2 regions of the Lysinibacillus sp. G01H genome follow, and region 1 is predicted to be linked to the other one. Evidence: predicted binding sites of a transcription regulator. Region 1 holds the regulator's gene; the other holds the start of a gene.
The links. The regulator CtsR, encoded in region 1, represses protease genes until heat stress. The targets are predictions, from matches to a motif close to ATGGTCAATAAAGGTCAAACA.

Region 1 (8,078 bases):
GAAAAAAAGACAGCTTGGCACTTAAAGCCTCACTGTCTTTCCTTGAAATTATTTAGAGATGGATACTCCCTCTTTTTTCTTTACAACAAACTCATCGTTTACGTAATCAATGATAACCTGATTACCCTTTTCTACATTACCCTTTAGTAATTCTTCCGATAATCGATCCTCTACTTGTTTTTGTAATGCACGACGTAGTGGACGAGCACCATATTGAGGGTCATAGCCTTCTTCAGCAATTTTCTCAAGTGCTGCATCAGTCAACTCTAACGAAATATCTTGCTCTTTCAAGCGTTTTGTTAAAGCATTGCCCATCATCGCAATGATTTCTTTTAAGTGCTCTTTTTCTAATGCGTGGAAGACAATCATTTCATCGATACGGTTTAAGAATTCTGGACGGAATGCTTTTTTCAATTCTTCTAACATCGTACCCTTCATGTCTTTATGCTTAGACTCTGCACCGCCTACATTGAAACCAAGGCTCTTTTGGTATTTTAATGCATCCGCACCAACGTTTGAAGTCATAATGACCACTGTATTGCGGAAGTCTACTACACGTCCCTTAGAGTCTGTTAAACGACCATCTTCAAGCACTTGTAATAGAATATTGAATACATCAGGGTGTGCCTTTTCAATTTCATCTAATAAAACGACTGAATATGGCTTACGACGAACTTTCTCTGTCAGTTGGCCACCATCATCGAAGCCTACATAGCCTGGAGGTGAACCTACTAGACGAGAAGTCGAATGTTTCTCCATATACTCGGACATATCAACACGAATCATCGCATCCTCATCGCCAAACATTACTTCAGCAAGTGCTCTTGCAAGCTCTGTTTTACCAACGCCTGTAGGTCCTAAGAAGATAAATGAACCAATTGGTCGTTTTGGATCCTTTAGGCCTGCTCTTGCACGACGTATTGCACGAGAAATTGCTTCTACCGCTTCTCCTTGCCCTACTACACGTTTGTGTAACTCTTCTTCGAGCTGTAATAACTTGGAAGATTCTTCAGAAGCAATTTTAGCTACTGGAATTCCTGTCCACATTGAGACAACTGCTGCTACATCATCCACAGTTACTTTAGATTCGGCTTTACCTTGCTCTTCTTTCCAATTTTTTCGGGTAGCTTCAATTTCATCCTTCAGCTTTTGCTCTGTATCTCTTAGTGCTGCTGCCTTTTCAAATTCTTGACCTGATACGGCTGCATTTTTTTCAGAACGAACATTTTCAAGCTTATCCTCAAGCGCCTTTAAGTTTGGTGGCACTGCGAATGAGCGTAAGCGTACTTTAGAACCCGCTTCATCGATTAAGTCAATCGCTTTATCTGGTAAGAATCGGTCAGAAATATATCTATCACTCATTTTGGCCGCTGCTTCAATCGCTTCATCTGTAATTTTCACACGGTGATGCGCTTCATAACGATCGCGTAAGCCTTGAATAATTAGAATAGCCTCTTCCACTGTCGGCTCATCCACTTGGATTGGTTGGAAACGACGCTCTAAGGCTGCATCCTTTTCAATGTACTTGCGGTACTCATCAAGTGTTGTGGCACCAATACATTGAAGTTCACCACGTGCTAAAGATGGTTTTAAGATATTTGATGCATCAATCGCACCTTCAGCACCACCCGCGCCAATTAATGTATGCAATTCGTCAATAAATAAAATGATGTTGCCTGCTTGGCGAATTTCATCCATCACTTTTTTCAAACGATCTTCAAATTCTCCACGATATTTTGTACCTGCAACAACTGTCCCCATATCTAAGGTCATTACACGTTTGTCACGAAGGATTTCTGGAACTTCATTATTAATAATTTGCTGTGCCAATCCTTCAGCAATCGCTGTTTTACCAACACCTGGCTCACCAATCAATACAGGGTTATTTTTCGTACGACGCGATAAAACCTCAATAACTCGTGTAATTTCCTTGCTTCGGCCAATGACAGGGTCTAATGTACCTTCACGTGCAATTTGTGTTAAATCACGTGCTAGGCTATCTAATGTTGGTGTATTGGCAGCTTGAGCTGCTTGTTGGCCAGATTGTGCATTATCATTATTACCTAATAGCAATAATACTTGCTGGCGAGCTTTATTTAAGCCGACTCCCGCATTGTTTAAAACGCGAGCTGCCACGCCCTCACCCTCACGTATAAGCGCCAATAATAAATGCTCTGTACCGATATAGGAGTGACCCAATTTACGTGACTCATCAACAGATAATTCAATTACTTTTTTAGCTCTTGGCGTATAATGAACGATTGGACCGACATCTTCTTTGCCCTTACCAACTAATTCTTCAATGCCAGCTTCAATCGTTTGAGGACTAATATCAATGGCTTCTAACGCTTTCGCAGCAATACCGCCGCCTTCACGTATAAGCCCTAATAGAATATGCTCTGTACCGATAGATTCGTGCTTCCAACGAATAGCCTCTTCCTGAGCAAGCTGTAATACTTTTTGCGCGCGTTGTGTAAAACGATTAAACATCATATAAATCCTCTCCTTTTTCCCCATTTATAGGCTTATTCGCATGTTCTTGGGATAATGTCTCACGAAGCATCTCCGCTCGTACACGATCCCGTTCAGCAGGTGGTAATGCCTCACCTGCATAGTGCTGTAAAAAACCTGGTTGCATACTAACAACACATTCATTTAAGGTCGTTGCTTGTATACCATCAATCAATTGTAAATCTACTCCTAAACGAACATTAGATAGGCAAGTAGCAGCTTCCTCACTTGTTAAAATCCTTGCATGTGTAAGTGTGCCTAAAGCTCGATATACGCGATCTTCTAGCGCAAGCTCTGCCTTTTCCATTAATTTACCTCTTGCATGTCGCTCTTTTTGAATAATCTTTTCAGCGACACTTTGTATATCTGCTAATATATCTTCCTCTGTCTTCCCAAGTGTAATTTGGTTAGAGACTTGATAAACATTCCCTAAATTTTCGCTTCCTTCACCATATATACCTCTTACAGTCATTCCTAAGCGTGTCATGGCATTTATAATTTGATTCATTTGCCCAGTTAATGTAAGAGCGGGTAAATGCATCATGACGGATGCTCGTAGCCCCGTACCAATATTCGTTGGACAGCTTGTTAAATAACCAAAAGTATCTCGAAAAGCATATGGTAATACTTTCTCTAGGATACGATCAATCTTATTTGCTTGTTCATAGGCACTTTGAAGTTGAAAACTTGCTGTCATACATTGAATGCGTAAATGATCCTCTTCATTCACCATAATGCTAACGGATTCATCTTCAGAGAGTAGTATAGAGCCCACTTGCTCTTTTTTAGCCAGTTGCGGGCTAATCAAATGCTTTTCTACAAGAATTTGACGCTGTAAAGGGGTTAAATCCTTTATAGCAAAATAAGCATAATCATTTTGAAGCGTTGGGCTATCGCTGATTGCATGTGTAACGGCCTGTTCCACTTGCAGTGCCTCATTTTCTGAAAATGCTAATGGAAAACGATAGCCATCTAAATTTCGTGCAAGGCGGATCCGTGTACTAATGACGATATCTGAGTAATCATCTTTGATATGCATCCATGTTGGTGTCGCACGCTCTAAAAATGATTCAATCATCATGTCACATCACCACCTTCAAATTGTAGATGCTTCTCTAGCTCTTTGACTTCATCACGTAGCTTCGCCGCTTCTTCAAACTTTTCTTCATCTACGGCGGATTTCATACGCTTGCGGATATCCTCTATTTGCTTTTTAATAACATACACATTACTGCGAGCACCAGGCATTTTACCAATGTGTTGTGGACCTGCCTGAATACGATTAAAAAGCTTTGGCAAATGATCTCCAAATGTGTCATAACAGCTTGGGCACCCGAATTTTCCTTCTTTTAAAAATTGCTTATACGAAAATCCACATTGTGGGCATGTTTGCTGCTGTGGTTGTACCTGTTGTTTTTCCCCCACCTTTTGCCATGTAGGAGAGCCAAACCAGTTAGACAATAACTGTTGAATAGATACTGGCTCTTGTTTAAACTCTGCATGAAATGGATGGAATTGTGAGGCGCAGACGTCACAATAATGATGCTCTACTTTTTGCCCACTTTGAACTTGTGTTACTGTAACTGTCGCATTACGTTGTTTACAATGTTCGCATATCATTTCCATCACCTCACTATTTTTGTTGTTCATATTTTATTGTTGTCAGCATTGCTCGCAATATTTTTGATCGAATGACATCTCTTAATGGGAGATGCAAGTCGATCGTGGAGCGATCAATTGCTGCTAACATTAATTTCGCTTCTCGCTTGGAAATTACCTGCTCATCAATGAGTCGATAAACCAAATCTTCTGCCATCGTTTGTGATGCCCCACCTTCAATTTGCCTGAGAACATCGTCGATCAAATCAATCTGTGAATTCGCGCGGACACGTAAAATTCGAATGTATCCACCACCACCACGTTTGCTCTCAACAAGGTAACCCCGCTCGGCAGTAAATCTTGTATTAATAACATAATTTATTTGTGATGGTACACATTGAAATTTATCAGCAATTTCACTACGTTTAATTTCAATATGCCCTTCCCCACCTAATTCAAGTACTTGCTTTAAGTAACCCTCTATGATGTCTGATATATTACGCATTTTAGGAATACACCTCGCTTGCTTCACTGACTTTGACTATCTTTGACTTTCTTTGAGTATATTATACAAAACGCTTGAAAAAAATTGCAATGATTTCGCCCATAGAAAAGTGGAAAGTCTTGAAAATGGCTTTTTAATAAACGAAAAAGGCACTTTTCGATCATTTGTTTACGGTTTAATAATTTCCTCATACACCTAATGTACCCTTATTCGTCATAGAAAAAACGCAAGCATATGCAACTAGCATATACTTGCGTCTATGAAAATTATACCCAGCGACCAACAATTGGATAACGCCAAGGTTCATCAGACAATGCTTTTACGATACCGATAATCGGTACCACAAATAGCATAATGCCGAAAATGATTAAAAATGGTAAGCCAATAAGGACAAAGCTTAAAACAACAGAGATAGCAATTAAAACACCCATGACAATTTGGAATAGCAGTGCTTGAATAGAAATTGCCTTTATTTCCTCATCCGAACTAATTAAAAAGAAAATAATGGGCACTAACCATGGCGCAAAAAATGCACTTGCGTGTATGATTACTTTAGACCATTTAGACTCCATATATATCAACCCTTTCTTTGAACTTTATTCTATGTTTTATGTACTACTATTTACGGAACTATACCCGCAATAGTTTCACATTAAGAAGGATTTTTTAAAATTTTTTTGAAAGGCTGTGAGGAGCGTTGGAATTTAACAACACATTAGCAAATGAATATGAAAAGGGTATTCGCCGTACATTGCCTAGTTATGATACCATGCTACGTTTAATACAAACTTTTTATCATTCTAGGCTATCAGAAAATGCTAACATGTTAGTCGTGGGAGCAGGGAGTGGCAATGAAATTATACAGCTTGCAGAAGGAAGACCTCACTGGTCATTTACTGGCATTGATCCATCAGAATCCATGCTTACTATAGCTAAAGAGCGTTTGCTCACTCTACCAAATAATATGTCATTCCATCAGGCTACAATACTAGATGCTTCGCTGTCCTCTACTCAGTATGATGCAGCAAGTTGTGTTCTCGTCTTGCATTTTATTCACGATTATAAAGAAAAGCTAGAAACAATAAAAGCAATAGCAAGATATTTGAAACCTGGAGCACCGTTTGTCCTTGTTTCAAAATATGGTCAGCTAGGATCTTTAGAAACAGAACTACAATTTGATTTATGGCGTTCTTATTGGCTACAGCATACTAGACTTTCTTTATCCGAAGTAGCAGAGATGGAAAAATCCATTCGTTCCCTTTCTTTTATGAGTGAAGAGGAAATTTTAACACTTTTACAAAGTGCGGGCTTTACTAAACCTTCTAGATTTTTTGCCACTACTTTGTTCGGTGGTTGGGTATGCTTTAAAGAGGATCGCTAACTATTTTGTAGTAAATAATTTGAGGTGAAAACCGTGATAAGCACCATCGGCATTACAAAGCAGCAACAATTGTTAAAGGATTTTCCATTAGAAGAGATACATCAGCAAGAATTTGAATGGTATTGGGTTGATTTTAATTGTCCTACAGCGGAGGAAGAATTATTGTTGGATACATTTTTCCACTTTCACCCTCTTGCTATTGAAGATTGCTTAATGAGGTTGCAGCGTCCTAAGCTCGATTTCTATGATGATTTTCATTTCTTTGTCATTCATCGAGTAAACGAAGAGACGTTAGCTGCGGAGGAGGTTAATATTTTTGCCTCCAATAAATTCATCATAACCTTCCATAAAAATCCTGTCCCTGAGATAGAGAAGGTGCAAAAAATGCTGGAAAACCAACCGAAGAATTGGGAGCGAGGTACTGTATACCTAACGTATCAAACCATTGATAAAATTGTTGATAGTTATTTTCCACTCGTTTACAAAATTGAAGATCATCTAAATGCTTTAGAAGGTGAACTTACATACCAAAGTAATGTAAATGCCATGAAAATTGTCTTCGAGTTCCGTAGTGACTTGCTTGACTTAAGACGTACTATTTTACCAATGCGTGACCTTTTATATCGCATTCTTAATTCTTACCGTTTCTCACTAAAAAAATCGGAGAGAGCTTATTTTGGAGATATCTACGACCATCTACTTAAGCTAACAGAGATGGTTGAATCTAATCGAGAGCTTACAGCAGATATGCGAGATAGTTATATGGCTATGAGTTCTAGCCGAATGAACGGTATTATGATGACTTTAACAATTGTATCAACTATCTTTATACCACTTACTTTCATTGCTGGTGTGTATGGGATGAATTTCGATAACATGCCTGAGCTACATGGGCAATACAGCTATTTTATTGTACTCGGGATTATGATAATTATCGTTATCTTTATGTTGGCCGTCTTTAAACATAAAGGCTGGTTTAAACTGTTTAAACCATAAAAAGACTGCTCGTTTTAATAAAAACGAGCAGTTTTTTAATCTATTAATATGGTCCTCTGTCATCAATCTTATTATCACCTTGCTGTGGAAATAAAAAGTACGCTAATACCCCTGATCCCAAAGCTGCACATATTGTAATTAATAATTGCTCAATATCTGGTACCTCAGCATGATAGTTTCGTAGCATATAAACAGAGCCAATGGCAACAATCACCATAACAGGAATAACAAATTTAAAACGTTTTTTCTCCATACCACCCCTCCTTCCATTTTTATTTTCGTACGATTTTTATATTGCTAAACAGTTCGTATTTTACAGGTTTCCTATTTTAAATTCAAATTTACATTGCTTCACCATTTGGACTAACAATAAAGTAAAAAAAATAAAGAAATAACCAATTTTTTAACCAAATATTCAGCAAATAATAGTAAAATAGATTTAATACCATTTATTTATTAAATTTACAAACCTAACAAATTTCAAAAGTGCTTATTTACTTACAATTTATTATGGATATTAAGAATGGAGCAAATAATAATGAGTTGGTTTTCAAAAAATAGTAGTGCTAGCTACGCAATTACATTAACACCTGAAAATTTTAAGAGCAGTGTACAATTAGATGTATTGAACCACCCCAACCTTCAAAAACAATTACAACTTTTAAATTTAACTCTTGAGGATTTAGCTATCATTAAGCAACTACAGCCTTTAGCTAAAGACTTAATTCCTGAAATGGTGGAGAAATTTTATGCAGCCATTAGTTTGAGCCAAGATTTACTTGATATTATTAATAAAACATCACATATTGATCGTTTAAAAATTACGTTACATAAACATTTAAGTGACATTTTTGAAAGTCATATTAATGATGCCTATATTGCTGAACGAAAAGCCATTGCTGAGACTCACGTTCGAATTGGCTTGCAATCAAAGTGGTATATTGCCTCATTCCAGTCACTCACTACTACTTTTGCAAACTTTGTGAACGAGGTAGATATTTCCAAAACAGATGCTATTCGTGCTATAAACGCTTTTTGTAAAATCATTAATTTTGAGCAACAACTCGTGATTGAGGCATATGAAAA
Region 2 (8,078 bases), 780 kb from region 1:
TTTCGAAAAGAATGAATAGATAATAATAACAATGATAATGATTAGGATAATTAACCAAGTGGGTATGTCATCCTCTTCTTTTGTTTGCGCCGGCAAATCACCGTTCCAATTATACTCTTGGGCAACAGCGCGAAAAACTTCAGAATAAGTTGCTTGAAAAGCTTGATCTAAATTACCAGTACTTGCTGAGGGATAAAATGCATTATCTAAAATGCGTCCTAATTTACCATCTGGTAATGCTCCCTCTAATCCCTGACCCACGGCAATTACAACGTCGTTATTTCCTTCCCCTTGACCTAAGGTAGCTAAAATCAAGACACCGTTATTTTTTTCCTTGTCACCAATGCCCCATGAACGAATCAATTTTGTCGCATACATTTTCGGCTCTTGTCCATAAAGACTATCAACTGTGACTACCATGATTTCAGCACCAGTGCCTTGATCCAACTGCTCGGAATAATGATTTAGCTCTTCTTTGACATTGACAGAAATTACATTGGCAAAGTCATGTATATACGTACTTTTCATCGGTGATGGCATCGTTGCTTCTGCTAGATTCGAGAAAAAAAGAAGCACCGAACAAACGATGATCATCTGTACAATGCAACGTTTCATTAATGTGTACCCGATTGACTAAAGTCGATAGATGGTGCTTTGTCAGCTCCTGCTGCGGCTTTAAAGTATTCTTTTTGTTCAAAACCAAACATCCCTGCTATTAAATTCCCCGGGAAACGTTTAACATGTTTATTAAATTGCTGTACCTCATTATTGTAATCCTCACGTGCTACAGCCAACCGATTTTCGGTACCTGCTAGCTCATCCATTAACTGGCGGAAGTTTGCATCTGCCTTTAAGTTTGGGTAATTTTCTACAACTACTAGTAAACGACTAAGAGCGCCAGTTAAAGCATCATTGGCAACAGCTTGCTCCTCTGGTGAGCTTGCATTTCCCATTTGTGCACGTGCCTCCGTTATATTTGCTATCACCTCTTGCTCATGATTCGCATAGCCTTTCACAGATTCCACTAGATTGGGAATCAAATCATAGCGACGTTGGAGCTGATTTTCAACTTGTGCCCATTTAGAATCAAGATTTTCCTCAGCTGTCACCAGGCTATTATATTTAGGTATAAATAATAAGGCGATGACAACAAGAATGATGACAATTATTCCAATTGGTCCAAGTAACTTTTTCAATTTTAAGCCTCCTTGACTTGCTTTTCCTTCTATCTTTAGTCTACATTTTTACCTTTACATTTATACCGTATGAAATCGAATTGACACGCCATACTAAATACTGCAACAAAAAATTATTGAGGAGGCGTTTTTTTTGTCACAATCGTTTTACAATGAATCATCAAACCAAACAAATTTAAATCAACAACATAGCCTAAATCATGGTGGACATGAAATGATGGACATGCATGAAACAATTGGCGAAATTATTGCAGGTATGAACCAAGCGATTATTTTGCGTCCCCATGTAAAAGATCCTGAATTACTCAACATCTTGGATCGCCAATATAATTTCACTCTTGGTATGTACAATACGATCGTTGAGTCCTTTAAAACAGGACACGATCCATCTGTTCCAACAGGACGCTACCAGATGGAAACAGGAAATGATTTCAAATATGGCCTAAACCCTGGTCAACCAAAAAAGCCAATGCAAAACGCTAATGAAATTAATGATGAAGCTATTTCTGGATTTTTACTCGGTGCTCAAAAAGGAGCAGCAAAATGTATGACAACTGCTGCGTTGGAGACAACAAACCCTGTAGTTCGTCGCGTTGTTGCGGATAGTATTCCTAACTGCATTGAAATGGGATACGAATTATCCATTTATCAAAACAAACACGGCTATTATCAGGTGCCTCAGTATTCCCAACAGGATATGCAAACGATGCTGAATGCATTCGACACAACATCTAATCCCCTTCATTAAATAACAACAGAGCATGGTGAATATTCACCATGCTCTGTTGTTTTTAGCACAAAAAAAGCGAACGACATGCTCGTTCGCTTTTTCTGCTTTATAATACTTTTCCTAAAAACGCTTTCGTACGGTCGCTTTGTGGATTACCGAATAGTTCCTCTGGAGACCCTTCTTCTACAATATAGCCCCCATCCATGAAGACTACTCGATCGCCTACTTCACGAGCAAAGCCCATTTCATGTGTCACAACAACCATTGTCATCCCTTCAGCTGCTAGATTTTTCATAACATCGAGCACCTCTTTTACCATTTCAGGGTCAAGGGCTGAAGTTGGTTCGTCAAATAAAATAGCTTTTGGCTTCATTGCTAAGGCACGAGCAATCGCCACACGCTGTTGCTGACCACCAGAAAGCTGCTCAGGATAATTATAGGCCTTGCTGTCGAGCCCAACCTTGTTTAATAGTTCATGTCCTAGAGCTTCTGCGTCTGTACGACTCATTTTACGAATTTGCATAGGTGCCATCGTGACATTATCGATAACAGTCATATGCGGGAATAAGTTAAATTGTTGGAACACCATACCCACTTCAGCGCGTATTTCATTGATATTCGTTTTAGGATCATTAATTTTTACATTTTCAATATAAATAGCACCATCCGTTACTTCTTCTAACATATTGATACAACGGAGAAATGTACTTTTTCCTGAACCAGATGGCCCAATAACACAGACAACTTGTTTTTCTTGAATTTCATAATCGATTCCTTTTAATACTTCAAGCTTGCCAAAGTATTTGTGTAGGTTTTCAATTCTTATCATCTTGCTTCCCGCCCTTCTACCTTAGCTTTACGAGGGACGTAACTATTGCTAAATCGTTTCTCGATAAATGCTACAATCTTCGTTACACCATATGTCAACACTAAATATAATAATGCTGCAACGATATACGGTTCCCAGAAGCGGAAGCTTGCACCAGCTACGACCTTACTAGCATATAAAATATCTGGTGCTGCAATTACAGTTACGAGTGAAGAATCTTTTAATAATGCAATAAATTCATTCCCCAATGGCGGAATCATACGTCTAAAAGCTTGAGGCAAAATGACCTTACGCATTGCTTGGTTATGCGTTAATCCAAGAGAACGAGCAGCCTCCATTTGCCCTTTTGCAATACTTTGAATCCCTGCACGGAAAATTTCCGCATTATAAGCAGCACAGTTTAAAATAAGCGCTGTAATCCCTGATACCATATAACCTAAAGAATGACCAAAAATTGTTGGAATAACTGCTAAGTGAATTAACAAGATTTGTACAAGCATCGGTGTTCCACGGAATAAATCGATATATAGTTTAGATGGCCAATAAATCCATTTCTTACTCGATAATTTTCCAAGGCCTAAAAATAGCCCTAATAGAATACCGCCAAAATAACCACTAAGTGTCAAAATAAGTGTTACGCCAATACCTCGTATAAACATATCTCGGTAGTTCCAGACAATGTCCCAGCGTAAGTCAAAGATGTCCATCCGAAAACCCCATTCCCCTTTAAATTACGATTAATAAATGAGCCGTTAGCACAGTTACTATGTTAATAGCATCATTTCATTCATTTTTATTGAAAATCAATGCCTGTAATTTCTTTTAATTTACCGTTTTCTTTAACTTTTTTAAGACCTTCGTTTAATTTATCTAGCAATTCTTTATTTCCTTTTTGAACCATGAAGCCATAGTATTCTTTTTCGAATGCATCATCTTCAATTACTTTTAGTTTTTGATCTGGGTGAGCTTTGATATATTCATAAACTACTGCGTTATCTCCGATAGCTGCGTCAACATTCCCATTTAACATTTCTTGAATAGCGATTGGCTGACTTTCAAAAGCCATAATATTTGTACTTGCTTCCCCTTGTAGCTTTTTCGCCGCCATATGACCAGTAGCATTAATTTGTACAGATACTTTTTTATCTTTTAATTCATCAAGAGATTTAATTTTTGAATCTTCTTTCACAACAATTAATAACTGAGACTCATAATACGGTTCTGTAAAATCAAATGATTCTTTACGCTCTTCCGTAATTGTGATTCCAGAAGCACCGATATCTGTTTCACCGTTTTTAATTGTTTGGAACACTGGCTCCCATCCAATATTATTCCACTCAACCTCAAAGTCCATCTCATCTGCAATAGCTTGTAAAATATCGACATCAATCCCTACAATTTTCCCTGAATCGTCAACAGATTCAAATGGTGCAAAAGTAGCCTCAGTACCTACTTTATAAACTTTTTTGCCATCTCCACCATCTTCTGAAGATGAGCTACCTGAAGATGCATCATCTTTTGTACCACATCCTGCAAGTGCTAATGTTAATGCTGCAATTATCATCAGTAACATCCAACCTGTTTTTTTCATTGTATTTCCCCCTAGTTCGATAATTTTCCGAATTACGTATTATTTTTCGCAATTCGGAAATGTTAGACTATTAGGTCAATTATATTAACATTATAGTATTTAGACAACAACTTTTCGCATAAAATTAAATATTTTTTCATATAAATTTATATTAAATTCATATAATTTGAAAAAATATGTATAAATAACAAGAAAATTAACCTAAAACTAATATATATACAATGAGAACCATGCCAAATTTCGATAAATTTAGGCAAAAAAAAAGAATCCCCTCAGATAGGATTCTTTTTTTCGACTATTTCTAGTCTCACGTACAGTATGTTCACTAAAAAATAATTTGGAGTTGTTGCTTTTTTGAAGGTTTGAAAGGAATAAATAGGGGAATAATGCCAACTAGGACAGTATTCCCTTTATTCTTCCTCTCGATCTCCAGTAAGCAGGCTGCTAAACTACTTATTAGGAGATGAGCTATAACAGTATATCAATTAATCAGTAAAATGGCGCCCTCGGAGGGAATCGAACCCCCAGTGCAAGAACCGGAATCTTACGTGTTATCCATTACACCACGAGGGCAAAAGACACAAAAAAAAAGTACTCACTCTAGGCTTACGAAAAGCATGATGTAGATAACCCTCATTTTTGAAGCATACCTGCAAAATAGTGACCTGTACTTTAAACCTTATAACCTTAATCATTATACAAGCCTATCCTATATAATTCAACCATAGAATGCAAAAACATTTTATTTTTTTAATTTCACTTTAGCAGGGTTAATATTTGACCTTCCCTGACTATAATGTGTATGATAAGGATACAGCTGAAATACAAAGGAAAATTTTCAGCAAAGGTATTCGAATTTAGCTTTTTAAGGAGGATTTAACATGAATTTAATTCCTACAGTTATTGAACAAACTAGTCGTGGTGAGCGTGCATATGACATTTATTCACGTCTACTTAAAGACCGTATTATCCTTTTAGGAAGTGCTATTGATGACAATGTTGCTAACTCCATTGTCGCTCAGCTTCTTTTCCTACAGGCAGAAGATCCAGATAAAGATATCTCTCTTTATATTAACTCACCTGGTGGATCCATTACGGCTGGTATGGCTATCTATGACACAATGCAAATCATTAAACCACAGGTCCAAACAATTTGTATTGGTATGGCTGCATCAATGGGTGCTTTCCTACTTGCAGCTGGAGAACCTGGTAAACGTTTTGCCTTACCAAATGCTGAAGTCATGATTCACCAACCATTAGGTGGTGCACAAGGTCAAGCGACAGAAATTGAAATTGCTGCTAAACGTATTCTATTCTTACGCGAGAAATTAAATGGCATTTTATCTGAACGCACTGGTCAACCACTTGAAGTCATTGCAAGAGACACAGATCGCGATAACTTCATGACTGCTGAACGTGCAAAAGAATACGGTTTAATCGATCATATCATGCACCGTAGCGATAATAAATAAAAAATAAAAGGCATCACAGAATTGCTCTGTGATGCCTTTTGTATTTAATGAGTGTTAATCTTCATTTTCAATAATTGTTGCTAATGCTGTAACCGCTTGCTCAGCATCGTTACCTTCACTGCTTAAAGTCACTTCGGTACCTTTAGCAACTGCTAAGCTCATAACACCCATAATGGATTTGGCATTTACTTTTTTCTCATCTTTTTCTAGAAAGATATCAGCACTAAAACGATTTGCTTCCTGCACAAATAGTGCTGCTTGTCTAGCTTGTAGTCCTAATTTTAATTTAACCTGGACTCTTCTCTCAATCATTCTCAAAACTCCCCTTCACTACCGTTCGTCTGTTAGTTTTATCTTACCTTACTTACTGGCAAAAGAACAATAAGCGATTAGCATGACATTCATACCTGAAAAGTATGATAACTTAACCACCTATTTTTTCACCACGCCTTAATGCATCCGCAATCTCATCAATTTTTCTCAATCGATGGTTAACACCTGATTTACTAACCGTTCCACTAGATACCATTTCACCAAGCTCTTTTAATGTCACATCTTGGTATTCAACACGGAGACGTGCTATTTCACGAAGCTTCTCTGGTAGTTGATCAAGACCAATTGAATTTTCAATAAATCGAATATTCTCAACCTGCCGTAATGCTGCTCCAATGGTTTTATTTAAATTGGCAGTTTCACAGTTCACAATACGGTTGACACTATTACGCATATCTCGCAAAATCCGAACATCTTCAAATTTCATCATAGCCTGATGCGCGCCAACAATATTAAGGAAATCTGAAATTTTTTCCGCTTCCTTTAAGTAAGTCACAAAGCCCTTTTTACGTTCAATTGTTTTGGCATTGAGTTCAAATTCATTCATTAAATCCATTAATGCCTCACCATGTTCTTTATATAAAGAATAAACCTCTAAATGATAAGCCGATGTTTCTGGATTATTGACGGAACCTCCTGCTAAAAAGGCTCCTCTTAAATAAGCTCTTTTTTGGCCACTCTTTTGAATGAGCTTTCTTGAGATAGTATGGTTAAATTGAAAGTCGTCTGAGATGATTTCTAAATCAATTAATAGCTCACGTGCCCCTTCTCTTACACGGCATATATACACGTTATTTTTTTTCAATCGCATCTTCTTACGAACAAGTAATTCCACATTGTACGGATACAATTTTTTCATAATCGTATATAGTCTTCTGGCAATTGCAGCGTTTTCGGTTTGCACGTCTAAGCTTAGTTGTTTATTTGCAAAGGATAATGAACCATTCATACGAATTAGGGCAGAAACTTCTGCTTTCATACAATGATTGTCCGCTTCTATTTGTGTCAATTCTTTTTTTGTTTCAGAAGCAAAAGACATATCACGCCCCCCTTTCAATCATGATTTCTATGTATATGTTCATCTTACCATATACAATAAAGCCATTATGTTTCTATTATTGGTCCTCTTACTTTTTGATGGTAAATATCAGCATAATCTACCAGCCATTCTGCAACATTTGTAGCATTATGTCGAACCGTTCCATCTGGTCGAATTGTAGCAATGTCTCGTTTGATAACTTCTAATCCCATACTTTCAAGCTTTGCCACATCAAATGTTACTGGTTCCGCTCTTTCTTCTTTATACAGTTCTTTTACAGGGTTAGGGAGTTCTTCATCATTTACTAAAATGGAATCGATAAAATCATGGCCAACATGCCTATGTATGGCTGTTACATGATCGCCTGCTGTATAAGAAATGGTTTCACCCTTTTGTGTCATTAAATTACAAACATATATTTTTCTTCCTTTAGCCTTAACAACTGCTTCACCTATTTCCTTAACAAGCAAATTCGGAATAATACTGGTATATAAGCTTCCTGGTCCTATTAAAATATAGTCTGCACGAAGTATTGCACGAATAGCTTCTGGTAACGGTTGCACATTTTCAGGTACTAAAAAAACGCGATTAATGCGTTTTGTCGCTGTCGGGATTTTTGATTCTCCCTCGATAATTGAACCGTCCTCAAGCACAGCATGTAAGGTGATTTTTTTATTTGCAGCTGGAATAACTCGACCATGAACTTTTAAAACCTTTCCCATCTCACTGATAGCATGATTGAAATCACCTGTAATATCAGTAAGGGCTGTAAGCATTAAATTCCCTAAGGAGTGACCTCGTAAATCTTCAGATGCCGAAAAACGGTATTGAAACATTTGCTCTACAAGGGGCTCAATATCTGATAATGCTGCAATCACATTGCGTACA

Region 2: a site for CtsR is predicted at 5,121-5,141, ahead of clpP (ATP-dependent Clp endopeptidase proteolytic subunit ClpP). Genes of this name have one in related genera too.

What each region holds. Positions count from the first base shown of each region.
Region 1 covers NZ_CP118397.1:4,542,204-4,550,281, forward strand. The annotation lists gene PSR12_RS23125 (ATP-dependent Clp protease ATP-binding subunit) at 49-2,493, opposite strand; gene PSR12_RS23130 (protein-arginine kinase McsB) at 2,483-3,592, opposite strand; gene PSR12_RS23135 (UvrB/UvrC motif-containing protein) at 3,589-4,131, opposite strand; gene PSR12_RS23140 (CtsR family transcriptional regulator) at 4,145-4,615, opposite strand; gene PSR12_RS23145 (DUF4870 domain-containing protein) at 4,882-5,187, opposite strand; gene PSR12_RS23150 (class I SAM-dependent methyltransferase) at 5,313-5,996, shown strand; gene corA (magnesium/cobalt transporter CorA) at 6,030-6,992, shown strand; gene PSR12_RS23160 (hypothetical protein) at 7,036-7,245, opposite strand; partial or broken gene PSR12_RS23935 (protoglobin domain-containing protein) at 7,531-8,076, shown strand.
Region 2 covers NZ_CP118397.1:3,757,875-3,765,952, forward strand. The annotation lists gene PSR12_RS19120 (TPM domain-containing protein) at 1-615, opposite strand, end outside; gene PSR12_RS19125 (LemA family protein) at 615-1,196, opposite strand; gene PSR12_RS19130 (spore coat protein) at 1,330-1,944, shown strand; gene PSR12_RS19135 (amino acid ABC transporter ATP-binding protein) at 2,033-2,755, opposite strand; gene PSR12_RS19140 (amino acid ABC transporter permease) at 2,752-3,462, opposite strand; gene PSR12_RS19145 (basic amino acid ABC transporter substrate-binding protein) at 3,549-4,346, opposite strand; tRNA gene PSR12_RS19150 (tRNA-Arg) at 4,845-4,919, opposite strand; gene clpP (ATP-dependent Clp endopeptidase proteolytic subunit ClpP) at 5,228-5,818, shown strand; gene PSR12_RS19160 (HPr family phosphocarrier protein) at 5,873-6,130, opposite strand; gene whiA (DNA-binding protein WhiA) at 6,243-7,190, opposite strand; gene PSR12_RS19170 (gluconeogenesis factor YvcK family protein) at 7,256-8,078, opposite strand, start outside.